Regions from separate parts of the Tumebacillus sp. BK434 genome, predicted to be linked through region 3. Evidence: riboswitches for the same ligand, from Rfam matches in the RefSeq annotation. Region 3 holds a riboswitch; each other region holds the start of a gene.
The links. A riboswitch is a leader RNA that binds a small molecule or an ion and turns the genes downstream of it on or off. The one in region 3 is predicted to bind cyclic di-GMP.
Positions count from the first base shown of each region.

Region 1: linked by a shared signal. The riboswitch ahead of EV586_RS04375 (glycoside hydrolase family 191 protein) and the one ahead of EV586_RS05670 (methyl-accepting chemotaxis protein) in region 3 are both predicted to bind cyclic di-GMP.
Region 2: linked by a shared signal. The riboswitch ahead of EV586_RS14655 (hypothetical protein) and the one ahead of EV586_RS05670 (methyl-accepting chemotaxis protein) in region 3 are both predicted to bind cyclic di-GMP.

Region 1 is NZ_SLXS01000001.1:1,207,742-1,213,729, forward strand. It holds gene EV586_RS04365 (Maf family protein) at 1-65, opposite strand, end outside; gene aspA (aspartate ammonia-lyase) at 285-1,703, opposite strand; gene EV586_RS04375 (glycoside hydrolase family 191 protein) at 1,796-2,671, opposite strand; cyclic di-GMP riboswitch class I at 2,757-2,848, opposite strand; gene EV586_RS04380 (SPOR domain-containing protein) at 2,888-3,775, opposite strand; gene EV586_RS04385 (3D domain-containing protein) at 3,936-4,919, opposite strand; gene EV586_RS04390 (prepilin peptidase) at 5,112-5,741, opposite strand; gene EV586_RS04395 (type IV pilus twitching motility protein PilT) at 5,837-5,988, opposite strand, start outside.
Region 2 is NZ_SLXS01000005.1:195,057-201,044, reverse strand. It holds gene EV586_RS14675 (serine hydrolase domain-containing protein) at 1-566, shown strand, start outside; gene EV586_RS14670 (SGNH/GDSL hydrolase family protein) at 817-1,461, shown strand; gene EV586_RS14665 (FadR/GntR family transcriptional regulator) at 1,516-2,247, shown strand; gene EV586_RS14660 (YitT family protein) at 2,349-3,233, shown strand; gene EV586_RS14655 (hypothetical protein) at 3,356-3,700, opposite strand; cyclic di-GMP riboswitch class I at 3,681-3,771, opposite strand; gene EV586_RS14650 (flagellar basal body-associated FliL family protein) at 4,011-4,889, shown strand; gene EV586_RS14645 (tyrosine-protein kinase domain-containing protein) at 4,905-5,988, shown strand, end outside.
Region 3 is NZ_SLXS01000002.1:252,639-258,626, forward strand. It holds gene EV586_RS05655 (sensor histidine kinase) at 1-287, shown strand, start outside; gene EV586_RS05660 (response regulator transcription factor) at 302-997, shown strand; gene EV586_RS05665 (glycosyltransferase family protein) at 1,065-1,505, shown strand; cyclic di-GMP riboswitch class I at 1,576-1,671, shown strand; gene EV586_RS05670 (methyl-accepting chemotaxis protein) at 2,096-3,856, shown strand; gene EV586_RS05675 (putative bifunctional diguanylate cyclase/phosphodiesterase) at 4,049-5,851, shown strand.

The sequences.
Region 1 (5,988 bases), on a different contig from region 3:
AGACCGGCCAGAAGCTCTTTCCGGCGCGGAGATCCGGATGCCAGCACTAACAGCTGATCCTGCATAGCGGCCCTTCGCCTCCATGTTCATTTTCCAAGAAACAGATGCATAATACCGTTTCTGGCTACTCTGGATTATTTTAGTCTGTCCCGGAAAAAGAAAACTATGTCCATGATAATATACTCTTTATCTTGTTGACTGTCCAGAACAGAACGGCGACAGAAGTTGACACGAATTTGACAAAGAAAAACCCGCCCCGTTTCAGGCGGATCTTTCGATGGTTCTTATTCACCAAACAGCAGCTTGCTTCCTGCGATACCCGGTGAAGTCATCTCGAACGGATTGAGGATCACATCGAGCTCCTCTTCGGTGAGGATACCGCGCTCGAGGCAGATCTCGCGGACGGAACGCCCGGTCTGGATCGCTTCTTTTGCGACCATCGTCGCCGTCTCATAGCCGACATGCGGGTTGATCGCAGTGACGACGCCAACGCTCATCTCGACCAGTTGGCGGCACCGCTCTACGTTCGCGGTCAGATCTTCGATCAGGCGCTCGCGGAAGACGCGCAACGCGTTTTGCAGAATCGACAGGGACTGGAGCAGGTTGAAGACGAGCACCGGCTCCATCACGTTCAGTTCCAGCTGACCCGCTTCCGAGGCGAGCGAGATGGTGTGATCGTTACCGATCACTTGGAATGCGACCTGGTTGACCACTTCAGCCATGACCGGGTTGACTTTGCCCGGCATGATCGACGAGCCCGGCTGGCGCGGCGGCAGGTTCAATTCGCCGAGGCCGGTGCGCGGCCCGGATGCCATCAAGCGGATGTCATTGCAGATCTTCGACAGGTTCACGGCGCAGATCTTCAGCGCGCCCGACACTTCGGTGTAGGCGTCTGTGTTCTGTGTGGCATCGACGAGATCGTCAGCCCGCTTGAGGTCGAGCCCGGTGATCGAGCGGAGATGCTCGGCCACTTTGACGATGTAGCGCGGGTCGGCGTTCAGGCCGGTGCCGACCGCCGTCGCGCCCATGTTGATCTCGCGCAGGTTGTCGAGCGAGCGCACGACGCGATCATAGTCGCGGGAGATCACCCGCGCATAAGCGGAAAATTCCTGTCCGAGGCGGATCGGCACCGCGTCTTGCAGATGGGTGCGGCCCATCTTGATCACCTGGTCAAACTCCTGTGCCTTCGCCTGCAAAGCGTTGCGGAGGTTGTCCAGCTCTGTGACGACGCCTTGCGCCAGATTCAGCGAGGCGATGCGGATCGCCGTCGGGAACACGTCGTTGGTCGACTGCGCCATGTTGACGTGCGTGTTCGGCGAGCAGTGCAGATATTCGCCTTTCGCGCCGCCGAGCAGCTCGATCGCGCGGTTGGCGATCACCTCGTTGGCGTTCATGTTCATCGAAGTGCCGGCACCGCCTTGGATGGAATCGACGATAAACTGATCGTGGAATTGACCGTCAAGCACTTCATCAGCAGCTTGGGCGATCGCTTCCCCAATCTTTTTCTTCAAGACGCCCACTTCCATGTTCGCCAGCGCGGCCGCTTTTTTGACGGCTGCCAGGGCGCGGATCATCTCCACATGCGGCGGGATGCCCGTGATCGGGAAGTTCTCCACGGCGCGCAGGGTCTGAATGCCGTAATATGCGTCTGCCGGCACGTCTTTTGTGCCGAGAAGGTCTTTTTCAACTCGATATGCTGTCATGATAGAGAAACTCCTTTGTATGTGCAAATATTACTCTATCGTACCATACTTTGCCGTTATATCCGAACCGGTTCATTCAAATCCGGTACATTTTAGAGTTCATCATAGCTTTTCTTGATCACTTGCCCCACATAGCCGAGCTTGCTGTTGAGCTGCAGATAGCTGGTCTTCTGCTTGCCGGTCAGCCCAATGTCCACCGTCAGCACCGTGAGGCCGTGCTTCTGCTTCAGGGCGGACAGCTCTTTCATCCGGTTCTGGCTCCACTGGTCTTTGCTGACCACCTGCGGGTCGAAGTCTTCCCACAAAATGCCGTCGATGTACGGCGCCGTGCGGTCTTTCAGCGCGGTCAGGCCCCAGTTTTGCACGATCGTCTGCGCCGGGAAGTCCGCACGCAGCGAGGCGACGAACTGCACCGCCCCTTCACGCTGGCGATTGGAGACATCAGACGGCCAGATGCCGTCATCGGCGTTGCCCATCGTGTCGAGGAACACGCCGTTCAGACCTTTAGCGAGCACTTGGCTGCGATAATCTTCGAGCAGCAGTTGACGGTAGTGTGCGCTGTTGATGTCCATCGACCAGGACTCCCAGTCCGAACGGAAGTCGCGCTTGCCTTTGATGGTCAGATAGTCGCCGTTTGTTGCCTGTTTCAGCAGGTCGGAGTCTTTGTATTGCTCCAGCACACTGAGGTAGCCGAGCACCTTGACCCCTTTTTGCTTCAAGGTGTCAACTTGAGCCTTGGTCCACAGGCGCGGTTCGATCACGACCAGTTCATAGGCGGTCAGCTTTTGCAAGACGGCCGGTTTCGGCTCGCCGTAGAAGATTGTATAGGAATTGATCCCGGTCAGGGAGCTGGGCTTTTGCTTGACGGCTGCGACCGGCTGAGCCAGCGCGGTGTCTGCGACGGCCACCCCCGTGACCAGAGTGCATGCAAGACATAGGGTCGAGAGGTTACGCATCATTTTATTCATGAGGTCTACACTCCTTGTTGCAAAGATGAAAAACGCCCTCTCCGTATCAGGAAGGGCGCTGGAGTGCGGCAGAGTAAGGTCTGCCTCCTGCAACCTGGCGATCTGTGACAGCTTGCTGCCGTCCGAAGACCCATGGCTTTGCGTCCTTGCCTTTCGACAAGTTTGCCCTTACCCGTATGAGGTTACCCCTATTGTAAATGCCGTACCCCGCTTTGTCTACTCACTTTTCAACAAGTTGCTAACGAGCGATTCATAGCCGAGATAAAAAGCGGTCAATTTAACTTGTGCGGCAAACATACCCCTTCCTTCTTGCACCGCTTTCACCGCTTCCGACAGCGAGCCGTGCATTTTTTCCAACAGGACTTTCTCCTCCGTGCGATTCGCCTTGGCGAGGATGGTCTGCCAGTTTTTCAGCTCGCCGTCGAGCGCGGCGAGCTCCGGCGCCAGCGCTTTGGCTTTGGACGCATCGGGCGACGGTTCGAGCGCCAGCGGCATGATCGCGGCGGCGAGCTGCAATTCCTTCGCGATGCCGGTGGTGATCGTTTTCGCGTCCGCTTCGGCGACGCCCGTCAGCTTGCCGCTGCGAGCTTCGATGATGAACTCCTTGGGATAGTGCTGGATCTCCAGATCTTTCAGCGCCGCTTCGAGTTGCTTGCCAGCCGCTTTGTCAGCGGTGACGGCGGTGAAGACCTGAAACTGTTCGGTTCCACGGATTACCGTGCCGACGCCCTTGTCGGCGACGGCCGCTTGCAGCGCTTCAGCACGGGCGCGGTCTTTGAACACGCCGATCTGCATCGCGTACAAGGAGACGCCGGGCAATTCTGCCTCGGCACCGAAGGCCGGGACTCCGCCCGGCTGTGCGGCGGGCGCATCGGGCGATGTGGCGGAGACGATGCCAGACGCGGTCTGTCCTTTGAACAACAGGAGCAGGCAAACGCCAAGCAAGACGCCGGTCAGCGTGGCGAGAAGTAACGGAAACAAGATTCGCCCCTTGCCGGCGCTGCTCTTCAGCCCGCGCTGCAGGCGGGATGGAAATCGGGTGCAGGCGTCGGCCTTACTTGTGCTTTTGCTTTTGATATGTACGTTGATTTGTGGTTTGTCCATGCTCACCGCTCCTTTTCAGATTCCGAGTCTAGTTGCTAGAGTCTATGAAAAGTTCTGCAAAGCTATGACAAAGAAAAAAGAGCGATAAAATAAAAAAAGGTGTGCTCAGGCACGAAACCTGAGAACACCTTTTTCCGTCTAATCTTATAGAGAGATCCGATCAGTTCAGGATGTGAACCTTCACTGCACGGCGGCCGAATTGAAGTGCCTGTTCGCGAGTATCAAAATGAATGTCAATTCGATTGCCTTTGATCGCCCCGCCGACATCGCTGGCTACTCCGTATCCGTATCCCTCGATATACAGCTTCGTACCGAGCGGAATCACGTTCGGATCCACCGCGATCGTCCCCTGCCCGGCAGCACCGCCCGAGGCAGTCCGCTCTCCCGGCATCGAGTACGCCGAGGCAGCCATGGTGAGCACTTTCATTGCGGTCAGGTTGGTATCGCTCCCCCTGCTCGCCACCACAACCGGACGCTGCTGCGTTCCGTAGGAGACGACCTGGTTGACCGGCGCGCTGACGACTGTGCGCTCGTCTTTGCGATCGACTTCTTTGCCATTTTCGAACACAATTTTCGTTGTGATCTTGGCTTTCCCTTCCACACCGGATGTCAGCACTTTCTCAGTGCCTGTGTACAAGTTGGCATCTGGCTGGCGTTCGGTCTGAAAAGGTATGGATTCCTCTGCGACTTTCACTTCTTCAGATCTGCGTGTGATCGTGATCTTTTGTCCGTTTTCGATGGAGGCTCTTAATTCCAGATTGGTCTTATCAGCCTGATTCAGCTTGATACCTAGTTCTTTGAGCAATTCTTCTGTCGTGCCGGCCTGCGTTTTCACGCTGACCACTTCATTGGTGCCGTCCTGGATTTGAATGGATTTTGCATGTGTGACTGTGATGATCGTTCCTTCTGCAAGTGCGTCTATAGCTGCAGGTTGCACCAAGTCTTCTGTTCCTACTGTCACGCCTTTGTCGCGCAACAGCTCTCCTACCGTCCCCACTTGGAAACCGGAGATTTCCTGCTTCTGTCCGTCAACTTCCAAGGTTACCGTCTTGTAAGTGGACGTTGCTGTTGCCACGCCTCCGATCAGGAGTGCGACAGCCGCTGCAGAAAGGCAGTAAACAGACTTACGGTTGACCTTTTGCACTCAACCACCTCTTTTTTTGTAATTTCCCACGCTGGAAACTACCCCCAATATCATGCGGACAAGAACTGGATACAGTATAACCCTACTTTCCGAATCTGGCAATGGGCAGAAATGGAAATAACTGAATATTGCATCGATTCGACAGGATTTGACGCACTCCTTTCACTCCGGCACTGGAGGTACGTAGACAGATTATGCGGGTGGTAAAGTTACAAGAACCAACAAAAAGAAGGACAGTCCGTCTGCCGGTGCGCTCCACTGCTGCCAATACCACCCCCACAGCGCGCCGCCGTAAGCCCATGTCGAGAAAGTGCCAAGCAGGATAAACGGACCAAAAGGAATGTGCTGGCCGGGCCGAATCCGCCGCGTCCACAAGAGCGGAAGACCGATCAGCGTGCCCCACAGACAGGAGAAGAACAGGGCCAATAACACCCCTTTGACCCCCAGAACCAGTCCGATCAAAGCGAACACTTTTACATCGCCGCCCCCCATCCCGTTCGTCACCAGCCCCAGCACCGCCAGCGCGGTAAAGCCGACTGCACAGCCCAGCAGGTACTGGAAAAACGGCTCCTGATGAATCAACAGCCGCAGCAGAAACAAGATCGCAAGCGACGGATAGACGATCCGGTTCGGCATCAGCATCGATTGCAAATCGGTGACAGTCAGCAGGATGAGCACCAAAAACAACACCGCCGCCACGCCTGTTTCCCCGGAGAATCCCCCATGAACTACCACAATCGGCAAGACGAATGCTGACAGGGCGACGCCTGTCGAACGATGACCTCGCAGTTTCGCGCTGCTACTTCTTGGACGCCCCTTCATCATCACCACCTCCCCTTACTATCCCGTGTTGCATAACATGCATCCAGCTCATTCATCGACACTCTCCTTCCGAATCAACAACCCGTTTGCACCTGCTAGGACGAGAGGTGCTTGTTTGCTGTGTCTGCATCGATCAACCCGCGGCAGACTAATTCATGCAGGTGCTGCTCAAACGTCTGCATGCCGTGCGCTTTGCCTGTTTGCATGGCGGTGCGCAGCTGGTGGGACTGCTCAGTGCGGATGAGAT
Region 2 (5,988 bases), on a different contig from region 3:
TGGAGTTGTACCAGACCTCGTTCGCCGAAGGGGACGGCCTGCCGCCGGAGTTGTGCGCGGTGACGGAGCCGGGCAATGAGCAGGAGCAGCGGCGCGTAGTGGCGGCAGGCCGGCACGCTTCCTTTCCTTGGCGTGACCACGTGCTGTGCGGAGAAGCGCAGGACGGGAACGCCTTCTACGGACTGGATGGGGTCGCCGGGCATGCCGGGCTGTTTTCCACAGCGCTCGACCTGACCCGCTATGCGGAGATGTGGGTGCGCAAAGGCATCCACCAGCGCCAGCGTTATCTGGACACCACGCTGGTCTCGCTCGCAGTCAATTCGCACGCCGTCTGGCAGGGGCAGCGCTTCGGCCTCGGCTGGGAGACGGCTGCGGCCGACTGTCCGGCCGGGGAGCGCGCGCCGCTCTTGTCCTACGGCCAGCTCTCCACGACCGGCTGCTCTCTGTGGTGCGACCCGGTGCGCAAACTTACGTCAGTCATCTTGACGAACGCTGCGCAAGGCAGCCAAAGCGACGGCTTGTACGACTGGACGCGGGCCGTTCACAAAAGGGTGTTTAACGACTGACCGGCAGCCAAAAGGGGACGGCAGCCAGGGCTGGAAGCGGAGCTGGCGAAGCAGGAGATTCACAGCCTGTTCTCGATCGCCCGCGCCAAGTCGTTCGGCATGAACCGGGTGCCGCGCATGTGTAAAAAGAGACTCTGTCCTAGGCGGGCAGAGTCTTTGCGTTTTTCCCCGGAGCAGGCGTTCGTCCACGCCGTTTTGACTGTGCAGTCATATGCTTTACTATCCGGGAAAACTGCGGGGAGGTGAAACTATGATCCTGTATACTGCCATGGGCGATTCGATCACGGCCGGGCTGAACGCATCTGCCCCGTCCTTGGCGTACCCGTCATGCATCATGCGCAGCCTGAAAGAGCGGGGCAAAGAGGCAAAGCTCGGCGTGATCGCCCAGAACGGCTGGACGAGCAGCGCGCTTCGCTGTGTCGCACCTGAGGCGGCCGGGCTGCTGCACAACTCGACCACCATCACGATCTGGATTGGTGGCAACGATCTGCTGCAGGCCGCAGCCGGCATCGTCGTCGGGGGGCGTCCCGTGCAGACGGCGATCGCAGGACGCTTAGCAAGCTACAGCAGCAACATGGAGCGCATCGTCGCCTCCGTCCGCCAGCACAGCAAGGCTTGTATCATCCTCTGCACCCAGTACAATCCGTTCCCCAACTCCCCCGTCGCCGTCGAAGGAGTCGCCGCCCTCAACAAGAGCACCGCCGACAGCGCCAAGCGCCTCGGCACTGAGCTGGCACCCGTTCACGAATGGTTCGAAGGCAGTCAGCCTGCGCTGATCTTCGGGTACCGCAACGGCCGGATTGAAGACGCTTTGCGCCCGTTCCGCCGCCCGATCCACCCGAATAACGCCGGTCATGCTATGATCGCCCGCCACCTCGCTTCTTACATTCGGTAGTTTCATCGTGTTATAATATAATAAATCAAAATTCATCTGAGTCGAGGTACGCCTGTGAATACGAAACCGGCCAAACCAACCACACCGAAAGCCAAGTCCAAAACCAAGCCGACGAAGATCTATGAAGAGGTGGCTCGCCACATCAAGCGGATGATCGAGGACGGCGTGCTCGCCCCAGGTGACAAACTACCGCCGATGACCGAACTGGCCAAACAGTTTGGCGTGTCCCGCGCGGCGGTGCGCGAAGCGTTTTCTTCACTGGTCGGCATGGGCCTGATCGACCTGCGCCACGGCGAAGGCACGTTCGTGCAGCGCATCGACGTGCAGACGATGATCATCGAGCCGATGAACGCTGCGCTCCTGCTTGGCCGCAGCAACCTCCGCGACCTGTTGGAGATGCGCCGCCTGCTGGAGACCGGCACCGTACAGGCGGCTTGCGAGCGCCGGACGGAGGAAGGGCTCCTGCGGATCAAGCAGGCGCTGGAAGGGCAGGAGACAGCCCGCCATACGCTTGAGGAGCAGGTCGCCTGCGACTTGCAGTTTCACATCGCCATCGCCGAAGCGTCCGGCAACAACGTGCTTCTCAACCTGATGAACACGCTGTCCGAAGCGCTGCGCAGCACCTTGCGCGCCACGCATGAGACGGCTGCCGACCCGGAAGCGTCGATCCGCGAGCACCGTTTGCTGTACGAAGCGATCGCAGCCGGTGACGCAAAGCGGGCCGCCCTGCTGATTCATGCCCATCTGGAGCACGGCGAACGCCAGATCCTGGTCCGCAAAACATAAAAAGCACCCGCTCGCCATCGAGGAGACCGGGTGCTTTTTGCTAGGTATAAAACGGGGGCAGTAGGAAACGATTAGGAGGATCAATCTTGTAGGAGGCTCCTATGGACGCACAGACCACAACCCGGCGCGCGCACCGCAAGAAATCGCTTGCCGCCAAGCTGAAGCGCTTGTTTTTCATCACGCTCGGCTCCTTGCTGGTGGCGGTGGCGCTGGAGATCTTCCTCGTCCCCAACTCGGTGATCGACGGCGGGATCATCGGCGTTTCCATCTTGCTGGCCTATTTGACAAACACGCCGTTTGGGATCTACATGATCCTGCTCAACCTGCCGTTTTTACTCGTCGGTTACAAACAGATCGGACGCACGTTTGCGTTTACCACCTTGATCGCCGTGATCCTGATGTCCGGTTTCGTGACGCTGTTGCACGGTGCACGTCCGTTTACAGACGATCTGCTGCTCGCCACCGTGTTCGGCGGTGTGGTGATCGGCATCGGCGTAGGCACGATCATCCGCTACGGCGGGTCGCTCGACGGTACGGAGATCGTCGCCATCCTCGTCTCGCGCAAGTCGGGGTTCTCCGTCGGCGAAGTGGTGATGTTTTTTAACGTGTTCATCCTCGGCAGCGCCGGATTTGTCTTTGGCTGGGACCATGCCATGTATTCGCTGATCGCTTATTTTATCGCCTTTAAAATGATCGACATCACCATCGAAGGACTCGACGAATCGAAATCGGTCACGATCATTTCCGACTATCCGGACGACATCTCCGAAGCGATCCTCAACCGCCTCGGGCGCGGTGTGACGCACGTGTACGGCAAAGGCGGCTACAGCGGTGAACCGAAAGAACTGCTTTACGTGATCGTCACCCGGCTGGAGGTTGCCAAGCTGAAAGACATCGTACTCGAATACGACCCGGCTGCCTTTATCGCGATCGAGCATGTCGCCGACGTGATGGGCGGACGCTTTAAGAAAAAAGCGATTCATTAAAGTGACCGTTTTTTGACAAAAATGCCCCTGTCCTCCTCATGGAACAGGGGCTGTTATTTATGTATAATCAAAAGAAAACCTGTTGCCGGAAAGGCAACAGGGCGGATGTCAGATTCGTGGTGTTAAAACAGTTGGATATTATCTTGAAAGAGTTCATTGAGCTTTTCTTGATAAATGGAAAATAATTCGGAATGTTGTTGCAATAATTCCCAGTTGTCGAACAGATCACGGTTCTCTTGATAAAAACGATTCTGTTCGAGGACTAAGTTGTGGTCACGCTGCATGAACGATTTCAGTTGTTCAGATTCAAGGGCAACAGACTGTGTGAATCCAATGCCTTCCGCGTTTGACATCATGTCAGGCACGTTCAGCATGACAGACATCGAACCGGCGAGTACGCCTAGCATCAATGAAACAGGTAAACGGAAACGCACAATTCTCTCTCCCTTCGGCAACCCGGCTGCCATGGCGAGTGGTCACCCGCTGTAGGCCCGCAGCTTTGCGTCCCGCCCTTTCGAGCGGTTTGCCATTTCGTGTGGATTTTACAAAATTCGACATATGATAGATGATTTTTTATACTATGACTATGACGATAGTTTCATAGTAGGATATAATTAAAGCGAAGTCAAGACATCAGCAGGACTTATTGCCTATGATTTAGATGATTTTATTCTTTCGAGAATCGATTCAATAGTTCTGGAGTACCAAATTTGATTTAAAACATTAAATCTCAGGGATGATTCTGATTTATAGAGCGGAAAAGGGGCAGGTAGCACGATGGGAACTGAAGAGCGTAAAGACAAGCTCCGCTCCGCCTCACAAGAGGCAGGATTTTTTGAAGCGCTTCAGGCTGTCGAGGAGCAGGCAGGGGCGCTGAGCCTGCCGACCGATGCGGAACGGTTAGCGCCGCGCAGCATCAGGGCGCAGGTGGTCAAAAAGCATAGTGCGGGCTGGAAATTGCCGCGCTGGCTCCTGATGCTGATCGGCGCATCGCTGCTAGGCAACATCGGTCTCGGCGCCATGTATTTCCTCAAGCAGGGAGCCGCTCCGGCGCCGGTTGAGCAGCCGCCGGTCGTTTCCGAAGACGCGGAGGAGCCGGCGAAACCGGCCGATGCGGTGACCACTTTTTTGCCAAAGACGGTGGTCTGGAACAAGAAACAGCTCGAGGAATTGTCAGAAAAAGAGCGCCGGGACGTGGAAAGTCACCTGGCGGCGATGCCGACGGGGCGGTATTTTGTCTCCGGTTTTTTCAATCTGCTATTTATCCCCGGCGACAGCAAATTGCAGATGGACGATACCGGTGCCGTCAGCGTAAAGATGTTTTTGTACAACGGCTATTTGCGCAATTTCACGCCGAAGCGAATCGTCCTCAGCGCCTACTATTATGAAGGCGTGGTTTTTAACGGAACGATTGAAGGGCCGCTTGACGAGTGGCTGCCGGGCGAAGTGCGGATGCTGGAGATGAGGTTTGCCCCAGATGAAGTCAAAGACCCGAAGCTGGTCAAGAAGCTGATCGAATACAAGGCGGAGCAGGACAAGCTGTCGATTCAGGCGCGTTTTGTGGTCGATGAACCGAACCTGATGAACCCGCTCGTTGCCGAGCCGGTCTGGATGTTTTTCAACACGCATACGGCTGTGACCGGAGCAGGCAAATAAGGAGGTGTAACCGGCATGTTAGGCTATCTGTGGAAAAAGTACTACAATGCCGTTAAGAAACGCCTCGGCTTGTTGGTTTTGATCGTCGGCTTTGCGGTCGGCACCTCGACCTACCTGAGCATGTTCGTGGTGACGCCGACGTACAAGGCGACGACGGCGCTCCTCGTCAACACCGACCCGACGATCTCGGCCGAATATCTGCTCAATGAAGTGTTGACCAACCAGAAGGTGATCAAGACCTACAATGAGATCATCAAAAGCCATCTCGTGCTGCAAGAGGTGATCGACAAGTTGCACCTGCAGATGTCGCCCGATGAGCTGGGCACGAAGATCAAGATCGTCAACAACACCGACTCGTCGATCTTCACGATCACCGTCACCTATCCGGATCGGGAAGCGGCGATCGTGATCGCCAATGAACTGGCCCGCGTGTTTACGCTGAAGATCGGACAGCTGATGCAGGTCGACAATGTGGTCGTCGTCGATCGGGCGACGATGCAGACGTCTTCGAAAACGGCTCCCAATGTAACGATGAACGTGGCGATCGCTCTGATCTTGTCGACGATGGCGGCGATCGGCGCGTTTGGTGTGCGGGAATACCTCGATCCGACGATGAAGAGCCGCGAGGAGATCAAGTTTGAGACCGGGCTGGCGACGATCGGCGAGATCGGCACGTGGTCGCCGAAGCGGCGCTGGTGGGGGCTGAAACAAGATGTCGCAGCAGCAAGCGAACTGCCGCAGCTGAAGTTGAACCCGACGAAGCGCAACCGTCGCGTGCTGGATGGCTATCAGCATCTGTACCGCAACCTGCTGCCGGTGCTGACGATGGAAGATGTGCGCACGATCGTCATCACCTCGACGCACGACAAGGAAGGCAAAACGACGATCTTGACCCACCTTGGCATCCTGATGGCGCAACATGGGCACTCCGTGCTGCTGCTCGACGCCAATGCGGAGCAGCCGGTCTTGCACGGCCTTGCGCCGGGCGGGGGAGAGGCGGGCTTGTGCGATCTGCTGCTCGGAGCGGCAGAGCTCGACGAGACGATCCGCCAGTCGGTGATCGCAGGCCTTGATGTTTTGCCGCTGGGCCGGGCCTCGC
Region 3 (5,988 bases):
TGGCGGTGTTCCGCACCGTGCAGGAAGCGCTGAACAACATTTGGAAACACGCCAAGGCCAAAGTGACCAATGTCAAATTGGAACTAACCGAGAAGCAAATCGCAGTGCATATAGATGATGACGGCGTAGGGTTTGCCGTGGAGGAAGCGATGCAGAGCCGCGAAGACGGGCATTTTGGCCTGATCGGAATGAAGGAGCGCATCCAACTGCTCGAAGGCAAGGTGGAGATCAAGTCCGCACCGAACAAGGGAACCCGCGTACACATCACGTTACCGATCACGGATTAAGGGAGGCGATCGTCATGGAGCAACATCAGAAGATCAAACTTTTTTTGGCGGATGACCACACGCTGTTTCGCCAGGGGCTGCGTCGCATTTTTGAGCTGGAGGATGATATGGAAATCGTCGGCGAATGCAGCGATGGTGAAGCGGCGGTGAGTCTGGTGCTCGAGATCAAGCCGCAGGTCGTGCTGATGGACATCAACATGCCCAAGCGCACGGGCGTGGAAGCGACCCGGCTGATCAAGGAGGCCGACCCGGACATCCGCATTCTGATCCTGTCGATCCACGATGATGAAGCGTACATCTTCGAGACGATCCGCGCCGGCGCGAACGGCTATCTGCTGAAAGACGTTGAATCGGATGTGCTGGTCGAAGCGGTGCGCCAGGTGGCAGGCGGCTCTTCGTTCATTCATCCGCAAGTGACCACCAAGCTGCTCGACGAGTTCAAGCGCCTGTCCAACCAGGTGTATGACGGCGACTTCGAGCAGGGGGAACCGGAACTGTCTTCCGAATGGCAGGACATTCTGACCCAGCGCGAGATGGAGATCCTGAAGCTGATGGCGGAAGGCAAAAGCAACCGCACGATCGGCGAGACGCTGTTCATCTCCGAGAAGACGGTGAAAAATCATGTCTCTTCCATCCTCGGCAAACTGTCGGTCGATGACCGCACACAGGCGGTGATCACCGCGGCAAAACGCTGCTGGGTGAAATTATAGGCAAAAAGCACGTGGGCGAACGGAGCGGCATATATTGACACTACAACCCTGCAAGGAGGTGTCAAGAGTGCTCGCTCTTTTCATTTGGGGATTTGCGTTGTATGGCATCTTTATGGCGCTGTGGAAAGCTGTGCGGTTTATGGCGCAGAGAAACCGGCGGGGAGTGCCGGTGACAGCAATCCTGATCGTGCGGGAGGGGGCCTCTTACATCGAAGGCATCCTCCGGACGCTGACGACAGCCGAACCGTTTTGCGGACGCGAGCTCGAAGTGGTCGTCATCGACTGCGGGTCGCGCGATGAGACGGTCAAGATCGTCGAGTCGATCGCGCAAAAGCGGGGCACGGTCAGCCTGATCCGCGCGGGCGGCGAAGACCCGGCTCTGTCCTTGCCGGCGCTGTTCGGCAGCCGCGGGCGCAGCGTGCACTGCTTGTTCGACCTGCGCGGCAAAGTCTCGCCGCTGGAAGTGGTGCCGACGCTGGCAGCGTTTTGGAGCGATGAAACGGTTTGAACAAAACGGGACTTTAGACCTATGTACGAGCGGGATGCCCCGAGCATATAATAAAGCCATAAGATGAGTCAATCAATAAAGGCAAACCCGCTGAAAAGCGGCGACGCAAAGCCATGGGTCTAACGTCAACTCTCCCTAAGTTGACCATGATTGCCAGGTTGCTGATTGATACGGTCGCGGACTGTTACCCCACAGTCTGCAAAGTATCCGCCTCGGCAACCCACCGAAGGTGGATTTTTTTATCAGCAGTGACTCATCGGGTAGCATAACTCATTTACCCTTTTTGTAATCCCCCTACCCCCCACACAAAGGAGCCCTTTACGAGTCCCCAACTCGTAGAGGGCTCTTTTGCATGGTGGGGATTTTGCGTTTTACACCGAAAAAAGGACTCCTTCCGGGTGGAAGGAGTCGATTATTAGAAAAGAAGGAGGTCATGTAATGAAAAAGTCACTCGCAACACTGGTGATGTCGTCCGTACTTTAGTATATGCAGCATCTGGTGTTTGATGCAGGCTTTACAAAAGGTTCATCATTTCTTCATGTTGTTTTGCCATACTGGAAGTAGCAACCATCCGGGGGAGGGCTTACATCATGGTGAAGAAAAAGAGAAGCAAGGGCGTTTCGGTGCAAACTAGGCTCACGCTGTTTGTGTCCGCGCTCTTGCTTCTTGTCGTTTTGGCGATGGGGGGCACGGTGTACGCGGTGCTGGCGAAAGACTTGAAGCGAAGCGCCGATTTTCAATTGCAAGGCCACGCTGCACAGACGGCGAAGCAAGTGGGGATTCTCTTGCAGACGTCCGACTCCCGCATGTTCGAGCGGGAAGCAACATACGTCGTGGAAAACGGGCTCCGCTCCTTCGAGCAGATCGGCTGGCACGTGCAGTCGACACTGCTCCGCCCCGACGGCGAACCTGCGCTGGAGCGGGGAAATGCTCTGCAGATCGGGCAAGAGCTGAAAGCGAAGATCATCCAGCAAAAGTCGGGGATTCTGCAGAGCAGCGACTTTGGAACAGGGAATGCATCTGCAGGTGGAACCGGCGCTCAAGGGGACGAAGGAGCAGCGGCGGGAATGGCCGATGGCGGATTCGGCGCGGGTGGGACCTATGCGTTTGAATTTGTGCCGGAGCGGAATCTGGTCTATGTGGCGGCGGTGTCGGACGAGCAGATTTTTGCATCGCTTACCGAACTGCGCAATCTGACGCTGCTGTTGGCAGGAGCCGCACTGGTCATCGGGAATCTCGGGGTCTGGTTCTACACGCGGAAGATTCAGCAGTCGCTGCTGGCGATTCGCAAGCTGATGCGGGAAGTGGCCGGCGGCAAGCTGCACAGCCGGTATGGCAGCCGGAATGACTATAAAGAGATCACAGACTTGGGCGAAGCGGTCAATTCGATGATCGACAACCTGCACCGCCTGATCGGACAGGTCGGGGCGATCGCCGGCGAGGTGGCCGTCGCGTCGCAAGCGCTGTCCCGGAACGCGGAGACCACGTCGGAAGGCATCCGCCACGTGGCAGCGACGATCCAAGAGGTCGCTTCCGGCGCGGACGCCCAGGCGGAGTCGGCGGTGGAATCGGCCGGGGCGATGGACGCGATGGCGCATGAGATCGCCCGCATCGTCAAACGCTCGCACGGTGTCGCCGCAGAATCGGCCCAGACGGCGCAGGAAGCGGAACAAGGCAACCTGGCGATCCAGCAGACGATCCGCCAGATGAACTTCATCAACCAGACGGCCGGCACGACCGCTCAGGCGGTGCAGGCGCTGGAGAAGCGCTCGCAGCAGGTCGGAAAGATCGTCGAAGTGATCACCGGGATCGCCGCCCAGACCAATCTGCTCGCCTTAAACGCCTCGATCGAAGCGGCCCGCGCAGGTGAACACGGCAAGGGGTTCGCCGTCGTCGCCGACGAAGTGTCGAAACTGGCCCTGCAGTCACAAGGGTCAGCCCGGCAGATCACCGAACTGATTCGCGAGATGCAGGCGGAGACACAGCGCGTCGTGCAGGCGATGGGCGCAGGTTCCCAAGAGGTGCAGGCCGGCATCGTGCTGGTCGACCGGGCAGGCGAAACGTTCCAGCGCATCTTGCAGGCGGCCGAGCATGTCGCGGTGCAAGTGCAGAAGATCACCAACGCCTCGCAGGAGATGTCGCGCCGCTCGGAAGAAGTGGCAGCCGGCGTGGACGTGGTGAAGCAGATCTCTCAGGAATCGGCCGCTTCCTCGCAACTGTGCGCTGAAGCGTCGGTCGTGCAGCTGGCTTCCATGGAGGACGTGTTTGCATCGGCCGATCGCCTGCGCAAAATGGCGGCGGAGCTCCAACGTTCGATATCGCGGTTTCAAGTCGAGGCAGAAGCGTCATAAGCTTCTGCCCGATTTTTTCCCAAAATAATTTTATAGAAAAATAAAGAGTATTAACGCTGTGTAAAAGCGATACTGGTATTTCGCAGATATTTTTACTATAATAGTAGTGTCAAAGATTCTGTAAACTCTCAAATTCATGTAGATGAAGCGTAAATATGCATGGAGCTGGCAATGGGGGCTGGAGGTGAACGGGTGATCGAAAAGCAGATGGGAGTCAGCCGCTCGGTGTTTCGCATCGTGACCAGCGCTGTGCTCTCTTTTGGGTGTGTGATGGCGGTCGTGTGGATGCTGGAAGCGGCACGCGCCGCCGCGTTGTTTGGCTGGTCGTGGGGGCCGCAGCCGAATCAGGAAGTGGTCACGCTGCGGGTTCTGGTGATCTATGCGCTCGTGATGGCAAGTTTGATGGTCCGGTATCTGTTTGCCGAGTATGATGTGGTGACCGACCGGCTGCGAATGAAAGTCTATCTGGCGAATGGCTATATTTTTTTGATTTCGTTGATCGCACTTTTCTTAAAGTTTTTTGAGGGTGATAGGTTCCGCCAGGCCGAAGCGGTGGTCGACGTGATCGGTCTGACCTGTGTCGCCGCCACGGTGTACGCCTTGTATCTGCTGGTGATGATCTACCACAATGTGCAGAAGCGGCTGGAGAATGAGCGGGAGTTGTCGGAGCAGCTGTATCAGCAGTTGACCACCGACAACTTGACGGGGATTCCCGGACGCGTCTTGTTCATGGAGCATCTGGCCGCTGCGATCGACACGGCGCAGAAGAAAGGCACGCGCGGTGCGGTGCTGTTTTTTGACTTGGATGATTTCAAGATGTTTAACGACTCGCTCGGCCACTCCTTTGGCGACAAAGTGCTGACGGCGGTGGCGAAGCGGATCCGCGCGCATCTGTCGTCCGGGATGCGGCTGTACCGCTTGGGCGGCGATGAATTTGTGATCATTTTGGAAAAGGATGCCAGCGTTACCGATCATGCGCTGCAGGCGGCCGAGCAGATTTTTGCCGTGATGAAACAGAAGCTGCAAGTGGACGATCAGGAGCTGTTCATCAACCTCTCGCTCGGCATCTCGCGCTTCCCGGAGGACGGCAGCGATGTGCATACGCTGTACCGCAATGCGGAGATGGCGATGTACCATGCCAAACAGGCCGGGCGCAACCATCACCAGCTGTACGATGCGGAGATGAACGCCCGCGCGGCGGAGCGGCTGCTGCTCGCCGGCGACCTGCGCAAAGGCTTGGAGCGGGAGGAGTTTTTTCTCGCCTACCAGCCGCAGGTCTGCCTGATGACCGGGCGCATCACCGGCATGGAAGCGCTGATCCGCTGGCGGCATCCGGAGCGGGGCATGGTCTCGCCGGGCGAGTTCATTCCGCTCGCCGAAGAGACGAAGCTGATCATCCCGATCGGGGAATGGGTGCTGCGCACCGCCTGCCGTCAGAACAAGGCGTGGCAGGATGCGGGGTTCCCGCCGGTCTGCGTGTCGGTCAACCTCTCCGCCGCCCAGTTCGGTCAGCCGAATCTGGTGGCGATGATCAAGAAGATCCTGCAGGAGACCGGCTTAGAGCCGCAATATCTCAATCTCGAGATCACGGAGAGCATCACGATGAACAACGTGGAGCGGGCGATCCTGACGATGCACGAGATCAATGAGTACGGCATCGGCATCTCGATCGACGACTTTGGCACGGGGTATTCGTCACTCAACTATTTGAAGAAGTTCCCGATCCAGACGCTGAAGATCGACCAGTCGTTCGTCCGCGACATGACGGAAGAGCATCAGGACGTGGCGATTCCCACGGCGATCATCGCCATGGCGCACTCGCTCAACCTGAAGGTCATCGCCGAAGGCGTCGAGACGGACGTGCAGCGGCAGATGCTGCGCGAGCGCGGCTGTGACGAGATGCAGGGCTACCTGATCTCGCGCCCTGTGCCGGCGCCGGAGTTTGAAGCTCTGCTGCACAGCCTGCACGGACAGGAGCAGGTGGCTGTGAATTGAATTGAACAGGAAAGCGCTTTGTCCCGTCGCGGGGCAGGGCGCTTTTTTGTTTGCATTCACCTTGTTCGCTTGCGGGGCGTATCATCCGATCGGAATTTACAAACCCTTTACTCAGCGACCGAACTAGCTTTACCTTG